3 regions of the Duganella sp. BJB1802 genome follow, and region 3 is predicted to be linked to each of the others. Evidence: predicted binding sites of a transcription regulator. Region 3 holds the regulator's gene; each other region holds the start of a gene.
What was found. The regulator sigma-54, encoded in region 3, starts transcription at its own class of promoters, with help from an activator protein. The targets are predictions, from matches to a motif close to TGGCANGNAANCTGCTTT.
Positions count from the first base shown of each region.

Region 1: the regulator sigma-54 is predicted to act here: its motif matches at 1,081-1,098, upstream of pedF (cytochrome c-550 PedF).
Region 2: the regulator sigma-54 is predicted to act here: its motif matches at 1,895-1,912, upstream of adh (aldehyde dehydrogenase).

Region 1 covers NZ_JABWEF010000034.1:15,049-18,311, reverse strand. The annotation lists gene HUX88_RS31205 (hypothetical protein) at 1-1,014, shown strand, start outside; gene pedF (cytochrome c-550 PedF) at 1,139-1,615, shown strand; gene HUX88_RS31195 (ABC transporter substrate-binding protein) at 1,630-2,460, shown strand; gene HUX88_RS31190 (TonB-dependent receptor) at 2,460-3,263, shown strand, end outside.
Region 2 covers NZ_JABWEF010000034.1:8,442-11,704, forward strand. The annotation lists gene HUX88_RS31170 (DUF779 domain-containing protein) at 1-305, opposite strand, end outside; gene adh (aldehyde dehydrogenase) at 308-1,828, opposite strand; gene HUX88_RS31180 (beta-propeller fold lactonase family protein) at 2,030-2,971, opposite strand; gene HUX88_RS31185 (TonB-dependent receptor) at 3,090-3,263, shown strand, end outside.
Region 3 covers NZ_JABWEF010000009.1:136-3,398, reverse strand. The annotation lists gene lptB (LPS export ABC transporter ATP-binding protein) at 1-531, shown strand, start outside; gene HUX88_RS15395 (RNA polymerase factor sigma-54) at 537-2,015, shown strand; gene hpf (ribosome hibernation-promoting factor, HPF/YfiA family) at 2,093-2,452, shown strand; partial or broken gene HUX88_RS15385 (3-hydroxyisobutyryl-CoA hydrolase) at 2,544-3,263, shown strand, end outside.

The DNA.
Region 1 (3,263 bases), on a different contig from region 3:
TCCGCCAAGCAGGGCAAGCAGGGCGATGCCACGATCGCCGCGCACTTGGAGGTGGTCGCCAACTACGGCGTCGGTATCCGCAGTTTCGAACGGGAGGGACGCATGCAGCTATGCTACGACGGCGAAGCGTTTCGCCGCGTGCTGGCGATGCTGTCGGAGCCGCAGCAGCGCGCGACCGCGATACTCGGCCTGACGCGCCAGGAGTGCGTGGACCCGGCATTGCGCCCCGGTGCGCGCGTGGCGCTGGACGACTGGCGCGCCGAGGTGCTGGAGCGCGTGGACCTGAAGGATCTTGCGCCCCACATGCGCAACCGCATCCACATGCGGCGCGCGGCGGTATGGTCGTCGGTGGCATTCGCTCGGGCGCGCAAGGGTGAGGCGGCAACTCAGCCGGCGCAGCGCGCGCTGGATGAACTGGGGATGGTCGATCCCGCCGAACTGACCGAGGACGACACGAGCGCATTCGCCGACGCCGGCGTGCGCGTAGGCAGCGTGCGCTGGGCCGTCGCAGGGCCGGTGACGCCTTCCGCCAGCGGCTTGCGTGTACAGGCGATGGCCGGTCAGCCGGGAGAAACTTGCGTCGCGCTGGTCGATGCAAAACACGATCAGCAGCATGCGTTGGCACGCCGTTGCAGCTACGGCGTTGTGTGGCTGGCATCCGCGCAGGCCAATGCACAGAACACGGCGCTGTCGCTGGCGGTACAACCGATGGACGGCTGGCGCGAGATGTGGCTGTTCCACCAGACCAGCGCCGGCTGGCTGGTCGACGTGCTGCCGCCTGCCGCCGCCGATCCCGATATCGGCTATGCCGAATTCGCAGGCTGGGTGCCCGGCTCGCAGAACATGCTGGTGGCGCGGGAGGCCCGTGTCGATGGAAAATTCAAGCGCAGTTTCGAACTGGTGGAGATCAATACGCTGGCGACGCTGAAGACCGCCGACAAGCCGTCCTCTCTCAGCATGTTCTATCGCTGGCAGGACCCAGCCTGGAAGCGCCAGACCGTCAGCCTGCGTTGAACATCCGGGGTGTGACAGCTGTTCCAGATTGGAGCAGGTGTGCGATGGATCAAGGAGGAAAATGCGTGGCATGGCATTTGCTCAATGGCTGTATATCACTCATTAAAACAGTCAGGAGACAACCATGCACCATCCATTCCGCATCTTCGCCATCGTGACCGTCATCGCCGCCGCGGCCACGACATCCCTCTACGCCACCGCCCACGGCAACGTCGTGCCGCAGGCGGTGGACACCACCGGCCTGACGCCACTCGGCGAAAAATGGCTGGACCAGAATCCTTATCGCGGCAACAAGCTTGCATTAAAAATCGGGACGTCCGCCTATAACCAGAACTGCGCCCGCTGTCACGGACTGGAGGCGGTCACCGGCGGCATCGCGCCGGACTTGCGTCAGCTCGACCGCGATTGTACCGACGTCAAAAACGACAACAAGAAGAAGGCCTGCTACAAGGAGACCGATAACTACTTCCTGACCTCGATCCGGCATGGCAAGGTGCGCAACGGCGCCGTGTACATGCCGCCGTTCGAGGGCGTGTTCAATCAGGAAGCCATGTGGGCCATCAAGACCTACCTCGAAGCCCGCCGCGACGCCGCCAACTGATCGAGGAGCAGACCATGTCGAATTTTCGTTCGCGCGCAGGCGCGTTGCTCCCCCTCGTCGCGGCGCTTCTGGTGGCCGCCGCACCCGCGCATGCGGAGTGGGACAAGATCCGTCTATCCGGTTCGCTCAAGGTGGCGGTGTATGAACAGTTCGCGCCGTTCTCGGATCGGGGCGCCGGCATCGATGTCGAGGTTGCGCAGGCGCTGGCCTCAAAGCTAGGCCTGAAACTGAGCCTGCTGCCTTTTCCCGCCGGCGAAAACCTCGGCGACGATCTGCGTAACATGGTCTGGAAAGGACACTACCTGGGTTACGGGCCGGCCGACATCATGCTGCACGTGCCGGTCGAACCTCAGCTGATGAACGAAAACGGTAAGGTCACCATCTTCGCGCCGTATCACGTCGAGACGGTGCGGCTGGTGCGCAGTGCGCGCAGCATGCCGGTGTTCGACGGCATCGATGCATTGAATGGCAAGACCATCGGTGTCGAGAAGGTCTCCATCGCGGCGATGGTGCTGCTGGGCGAAGGCAATGGACGCTTCCGCGACAAGGTGCGGATTTTCGACACTGCTGCGGAAGCGCTGGAGCAGCTCAAGGCCGGCCAGCTCGACGCCGTGCTGGCCAACCGCTCGGAGATCGATTCGGTGTTCCGCGACGATCCGGCTTTTCCGCTGAACGAAGTGGCGTTCCAGCGCCTGCCTCGCGCAGGGTGGGCGGTGGGTATGGCGGTGCGCAAGGACGATCAGGAAATGGCGCGCCTGCTTCAGGCGGCCGTCAACGACATGAAGGCCAGCGGCGAACTGCAAGCCATCTTTGCCCGGCACGGCGTGCACGAGCAGATGCCGTGATGCGCGGCTATTCGGTGGCAAGCGCCATGCTGCTGGCAAGCGGCGCGGCTGCGGCAGTCGATGCCACGATGGTGGCCTATCCGGCTACCGCGATGCTGTCGGTGGATGTCGTCGGCGTCGCGCCCTTGCCCGGCCTGGGAGTGGACCGCAACCAACTGCCGTACCAGGTGCAAACGGCAAGTGCCGCCGAGGTGGGCGCCGCTGCCGGCCAAAACCTCGGCGAGTTCATGGCGCGCAATCTGACCGGAGTGAATATCAACGAGGTGTCGGGGAGCCCGTTCCAGAACGATATCACCTATCGCGGCTTTCGCGCCTCGCCGGTGCTGGGGGCGTCGCAGGGCATTTCCGTCTACCTGGACGGAGTGCGCGTGAATGAACCGTTTGGCGACGTGGTTAACTGGGACATGCTGCCCGAGGCGGCGATCGGCAGTGTGATGCTGGCGCCGGGATCGAATCCTCTGTACGGCCTGAATACGCTGGGCGGCGCGCTGGTGTTGAGCACCAAGTCCGGGAAAAATCATCCGGGCGCGGACCTCGGCTTGTCAGGCGCCAGCAACGGCCAGCGTCGAGCCGACCTGGCTTATGGCTACGACAGCGGCGAACGCTGGAACCTCTTCATCGCAGGTACGGCTTTCAACGACAAGGGCTGGCGCGATCATTCGGATGGGCGGCTGGCCAATGCCTACGTCAAGCTGGCCGGCGCCGCCGGCGACAACGAATGGAGCATCGCGCTTCTGGCCGGCCGCAGCCGCCTGGTGGGCAATGGCCTGCTGCCCGACGACCTGTATGAGCAAAACCGTCGT
Region 2 (3,263 bases), on a different contig from region 3:
CTGCCCGTGCCGTTATCGAGCGAGAACATGCCTCCATTCCCGTCAACCACGTCGATGATCAGCTGCGTGTGTTCCCAGTACTCGAACTGCTCGCTGCCCATGTAGAACGGCGTCCCATCCAGATTGCCGAGATAGACATCGGTGTCGCTGATGGCAAACTCCCCGGCCGGGTAGCACATCGGCGTGCTGCCGTCGCAGCAGCCGCCGGACTGAAAGAACATCAACGGCCCGTGGCGGCCGCGCAGGAGAGCGATCAGGTCGAGCGCCGCCTGTGTGGCCGTGACGCGGGCGATGATGTGGTCCATGGTTAGAAGAAGCCCAGTGCGTTCGGGCTGTAGCTGACCAGCAGGTTCTTGGTCTGCTGGTAGTGGTCCAGCATCATCTTGTGGTTCTCGCGGCCGATACCGGACTGCTTGTAGCCGCCGAACGCCGCATGCGCTGGATACAGGTGATAGCAGTTGGTCCACACGCGGCCAGCCTGGATCGCGCGGCCGACACGGAAGGCGCGCGAACCGTCGCGCGTCCAAAGACCGGCACCCAGGCCGTACAAGGTGTCGTTGGCGATGCTCAGCGCTTCCGCTTCGTCCTTGAAAGTCGTCACCGATACCACCGGTCCGAAGATCTCTTCCTGGAAGATGCGCATCTTGTTGTGGCCCTTGAAGACGGTCGGACGCACGTAGTAGCCTTCCTTCATGTCGCCGCCCTGCATGCTGCGGCCGCCGCCGGCCAGCAGTTCCGCGCCTTCCTGCTTGCCGATGTCGATATACGACAGGATCTTTTCCAGCTGCTCGTGCGACGCCTGCGCCCCCAACATGGTGCTGGCGTCCAGAGGATTGCCCTGCTTGATCGCCGCCACGCGGGCCAGCGCGCGCTCGATGAATTTCTCGTAGATCGATTCCTGGATCAGCACGCGCGATGGGCAGGTACACACCTCGCCCTGGTTCAGCGCGAACATCGCGAAGCCTTCCAGGCACTTGTCGAAGAAGGCGTCGTCGGCGTCCATCACGTCTTCGAAGAAGATGTTCGGCGATTTGCCGCCCAGTTCCAGCGTGACGGGAATCAGGTTCTGCGCGGCGTATTGCATGATCAGGCGGCCGGTGCCCGTCTCGCCGGTGAAGGCGATCTTGGCGATGCGCTTATTCGACGCCAGCGGCTTGCCTGCTTCCAGGCCGAAGCCGTTGACCACATTCAGCACGCCAGGCGGCAGCAGGTCGGCGATCACTTCCAGCAGCACCATGATGGAGGCCGGGGTTTGTTCGGCGGGCTTGAGCACCACACAGTTACCGGCGGCCAGTGCCGGCGCCAGCTTCCACACCGCCATCAGGATAGGGAAGTTCCATGGAATGATCTGGCCGACCACGCCCAATGGCTCATGGAAGTGGTAGGCGTAGGTTTCGGAGTCGATCTGCGCGACCGAGCCTTCCTGGGCGCGGATGCAGCCGGCGAAGTAGCGGAAATGGTCGATCGCCAGCGGGATGTCGGCGGCGGTGGTTTCGCGGATAGGCTTGCCGTTGTCGATGGTTTCGGCGGTGGCGATCAGCGCCAGGTTGGCCTCCATGCGGTCGGCGATCTTGTTCAGGATGTTGGCGCGCTCGGTCGGCGAGGTCTTGCCCCATGCGTCCTTGGCGGCGTGGGCGGCGTCCAGCGCCAGCTCGACGTCTTCGGCGGTGGAGCGGGCCACTTCGCAGAATACCTGGCCGGTGATCGGCGTGACGTTGCCGAAGTATTCGCCCTTGACCGGAGCGACGAATTTGCCGCCGATGAAGTTGTCGTAGCGTTGTTTGAATGGATTGGCAACGCCCAATTTGCTAATGTCTGCGAGATTCATGTCGTCCTCTTTCTGCTGTGGTTATGAGGCCGCGTGAGGCGGCGGTAGGTACTGCGTACTCTCCTTTTCGCAAGCACCGTGCCAGCTTCGCTTTTTCCCGCGCCACGCTTGAAATACAGGGGCTGGTGGTGACGAAGGGCTGTACCGGTGCCGTGACACCTGTTCAGGTTTGGAACAGGTGTCCGCCGATGGAACAGCGCCTCAGCGGATCACCACGCCCCAGGGCAGTTCGCCCACCGGCACATCCGCCCGTTTTGCCGCGGCGGCGGTATCGATCACGGACACGTTGTTGGATCGGCCGTTGGCCACATACAGCTTGGCGCCGTCCGGCGTCAGCGCCATGTTCCAGGGTCGCTTGCCAACTGCAATGGTTGCGCTGACGGTATTGGTGGCGGTGTCGATCACCATCACGTTGGCGTCCGCGCCGTTCGATACATAGACCTGCCGGCCGCCGGGATGCACGGCGATGCCGTTGGCGTTCTTCCCGGCCGGGATGCGTACTATCGTCGCCAGCGTCGCCATGTCGACCGCGTACACGGCTCCCGCCAATTCGCAAGCGACATAGGCGCGGGCGCCGTCAGGACTGAAGCCCATGCCACGCGGCCGCAGCCCCACCGCCACCGTGCCGGTCTGGCGCCGTGCGGCGACGTCAATCACGTCGACCTGCTCCGCCTCCTCCGCGCTGACGAGCAGCCAGCGGCCATCCGGACTGAAGACCGCATGCTCGGGGTTCTTGCCTTTCACGGCGATATCCGCCAGCACCTGCCCGGAGGCCGCCTCGATCAGCGTGACGCTGTTGCTCTCCTCAACCGCCACCGCCACATATCGGCCATCCGCCGAGACGCTCACGCCCTCGGGCGACTTGCCCAGCGCGATGCGGCGCGCCACGACACCGCTGGCGGTATCGATCACCAGCAGCGCATTGGTGGCGGCGTCGGTCACGAACAGGCGCGCGCCGGCCGGATCCGCCGCGATGCCGCGCGGCCGCTTGCCTGCGGCGATCTCGCGCAGCACGACGTCGGTGGCGGTGTCGATCACGCTGACACTGCCCGACTTCTCGTTCGGCACATAGGCAAAGGGGGCGGCCATCGCGGGGCCGCACAGCAAAAAGACCAGGGAAGACAGAATGCGTGAGCTGTTCATGGTTATCGCCTTTCAGGAAAAATACAGTGACCGTTGCAATCGGCGTGCCACGGCAAAATCGAGATGGCAGGTATATTGCTTACTGGTCCTGCATAACACAGACCAAAACGGAGACAATATGAAGCAAGCCTTTTTCCCATTAAACGCGGTGGCCGCACTGTTTGCCCTGAGCGGCGTCGCCATCGCAGCCGACGATGCCGCGCGGCCGGCGGAGGTGGTGGTCAGCGCCACCCGCGTCGGACACACGGTGTTCGATATGCCCGCCGCCATCGACGTCGTCGACGCTGAACGC
Region 3 (3,263 bases):
CTGCCCATCCACCGCCGCGCCTCGCTCGGCTTGTCCTACCTGCCGCAGGAAGCGTCGGTGTTCCGCAAGCTGACGGTGGAAGAAAATATCCGCGCCGTCCTCGAAATTCAGAAAGTGGACGGCAAGCCTTTATCCAAGGCTGCCATTGATGAACGGCTCAATACCCTGCTGGCCGATTTGCAGATCGAAAAGCTGCGCGAGAACCAGGCGCTGTCGCTCTCGGGCGGCGAGCGCCGCCGCGTGGAGATCGCGCGCGCACTGGCGACCAACCCGCGCTTCGTGCTGCTCGACGAACCATTCGCCGGGGTCGACCCGATCGCCGTCATTGAGATCCAGCGCATCGTGCGCTTCCTCAAGGAACGCGGCATCGGCGTCCTCATTACCGATCACAATGTGCGCGAGACGCTGGGCATCTGCGACCGCGCATATATCATCAACCAGGGCACGGTATTGGCTTCAGGCCGGCCAGACGACATCATCGCCAACGAATCGGTGCGTCGCGTGTATCTGGGTGAACACTTCCGTATGTAAAACCCATGAAACAGTCTTTGCAACTGCGCACGTCGCAGCACCTCGCGCTGACGCCTCAGCTGCAGCAGTCGATCCGGCTGCTGCAACTGTCGACGCTGGAGCTGCATCAGGAACTGGAACAGCTGCTGACCGATAATCCGCTGCTGGAGCGCCTCGACGACCCGCTGGACCGCTCGCTGCGGCTGCTGTCGGACGGCGCCATCAGCCAACAAGCCCCGGTCGGCGACGCGCCGCCCGAAGGCCCGCCCAACGCCCAGGAAGCGCCTGCCGCCGACGCCGACAACTACGACGGCCCGGCCGCCGACACCGAGAGCACCAGCAGCGACGCCGACGTCGACTGGAGCGACGCCGGCCGCAGCAAGGCGCCCGACGACGAGGATTCGCGCCCGCAGCTCGAGGCCAGCCACTGCACGCTGCGCGAGCACCTGATGGAGCAGATGCGCGTGACGGTGCTGGAGATGCGCGACCGCGCGCTGGTCGAGCTGATCATCGACGCGCTGGACGAGAACGGCTACCTCGAGGAATCGCTGGACGAGATCCACGCCCGCCTGCCGGAGGAGCTGGAGGTGGACATCGACGAGCTGCGCACCGCCTTGTCGCTGCTGCAAAGCTTCGACCCGATGGGCGTGGGCGCGCGCAACGCGTCCGAATGTTTGGCGCTGCAGATCAAGCGCCTGCCGGGCATACCGATGGTGACGCGGCGCATGGCGCTGGCCATCGTGGAAAATCATCTGACCTGGTTCGCCCAGCGCGACTTCAACAAATTGAAGAAGGCGCTGGTGTGCGACGACGAGGATTTGCGCGAAGCACAAACCGTCATCCGCCAGTGCAATCCACATCCGGGCTCGGCGTTCGCGTCGGACGTGTCGGACTACGTGGTGCCGGACGTGATCGTCAAAAAAGCGCGCAACGGCTGGCAAGTGAGCCTCAACAACGACGTCATGCCGCGCCTGCGCGTGAACGCCATGTACGCCAACCTGCTCAAGCAGGGAAAAGGCGAGGGCGCGATGGGCGCGCAGCTGCAGGAAGCGAAGTGGCTGATCAAGAATATGCGCCAGCGTTTCGACACGATTTTGCGCGTCGCACAAGCGATAGTAGAACGACAAAAGAACTTTTTCTCCCATGGCGCGGTTGCCATGCGCCCCCTTGTGCTTCGCGAAATTGCTGATACACTGGGTCTACACGAGAGCACTATTTCTCGTGTAACAACTCAAAAATATATGCTGACCCCGCATGGCATGTTTGAGTTGAAATATTTCTTTGGTAGCCATGTCGCCACCGAAGCGGGGGGGGAAGCAAGTTCGACGGCGATACGCGCACTCATCGTGCAATTGACAGGAGCAGAAGACCCGAAAAATCCTTTATCCGACAGTAAGATTGCGGACATGCTGGGAGAACAAGGCATGGTGATTGCGCGACGAACTGTTGCCAAATATCGCGAAGCTTTAAAGATCCCGCCAGTCAGTCTCCGCAAGTCTTTGTAGTTACTTGGTTCCTGCGCGCCCGGTGGCAATGGGCCCCGCACTAACCGTAAGAAGCGACATTATCTTTAGGAGTGTGTATGAATCTCACCATCAGTGGACATCATCTCGAAGTGACCTCTGCCATCCGTGAATACGTGCAGAGCAAGCTGGAACGCGTCACCCGCCACTTTGATCAAGTGATTGATATTGCTGTCATCCTGACCGTAGATAACCTTAAAGAGAAAGAGAAACGCCAGAAGGCTGAAATCAACCTGCGCATGTCGGGCAAGACCGTCTACGTGGAAAGCCTGTCGCAGGACCTGTACGCCGCCATCGACACCTTGGTCGACAAGCTGGATCGGCAGGTCATGAAGTACAAAGCCAAGGTCCAAGAGCACGGCCACGATGCGATCAAGCATCTCCCGGATAGCTACGAACCCGCTGCCGCCGCCCTATAACAACGGCCTCGGCACCATCAAACTAAGGGCGCACTGGCGCCCTTTTTTGCGCCCGCATAGAATAGGGTTTTCACCACTATCCTGCGACCTCATGAGCGAATACGTCCACACCAGCGTCAGCAACGGAACCGGCTTCATCACGCTGGACCGGCCCAAGGCCTTGAACTCTTTATCGCTGGCGATGGTGCGCGCGATCACGCAGGCGCTGCTGGCATGGCGCGACGACAGCGCCATCGCCGCAGTCGTCATCCGCAGCAGCAGCGAGAAGGCCTTCTGCGCCGGCGGCGACATCCGCTTCTTTTACGACGCCGGCCGCGCCACGCCGCAGGGCGGCAGCGCGCTGGTGGAGGACTTCTTCACCGAGGAGTACGCGCTCAACCACCTGATCCATTTTTATCCCAAGCCCTACATCGCGCTGATGGACGGCGTGGTCATGGGCGGCGGCATGGGCGTGGCGCAGGGCGGTCCCGGCTGCCGCGTGCGCATCGTCACCGAGCGCACGAAGATGGCCATGCCGGAGGTGAACATCGGCCTGTTCCCTGACGTGGGCGGCAGCTACTTCCTGTCGCGCGCGCCGGGCAAGCTGGGCTGCTACCTGGGCGTGACCGGCGTGACCATCGGCGCGGCCGACGCGCTGCACGCCGGCTTGGCCGACCACTTCGTACCGGGCAGTGAGATGGCGGCGCTGTCGGCCCTGCTTGACGCGACGCCGGGCACCGGCTTGCGGGCCGCCATCGCCGCCTTCGCGGCGCCGTTCAAGGACGCGGCGGGCGACAGCAAGCTGGCCGCCGAACGCGCCGCCATCGACCGC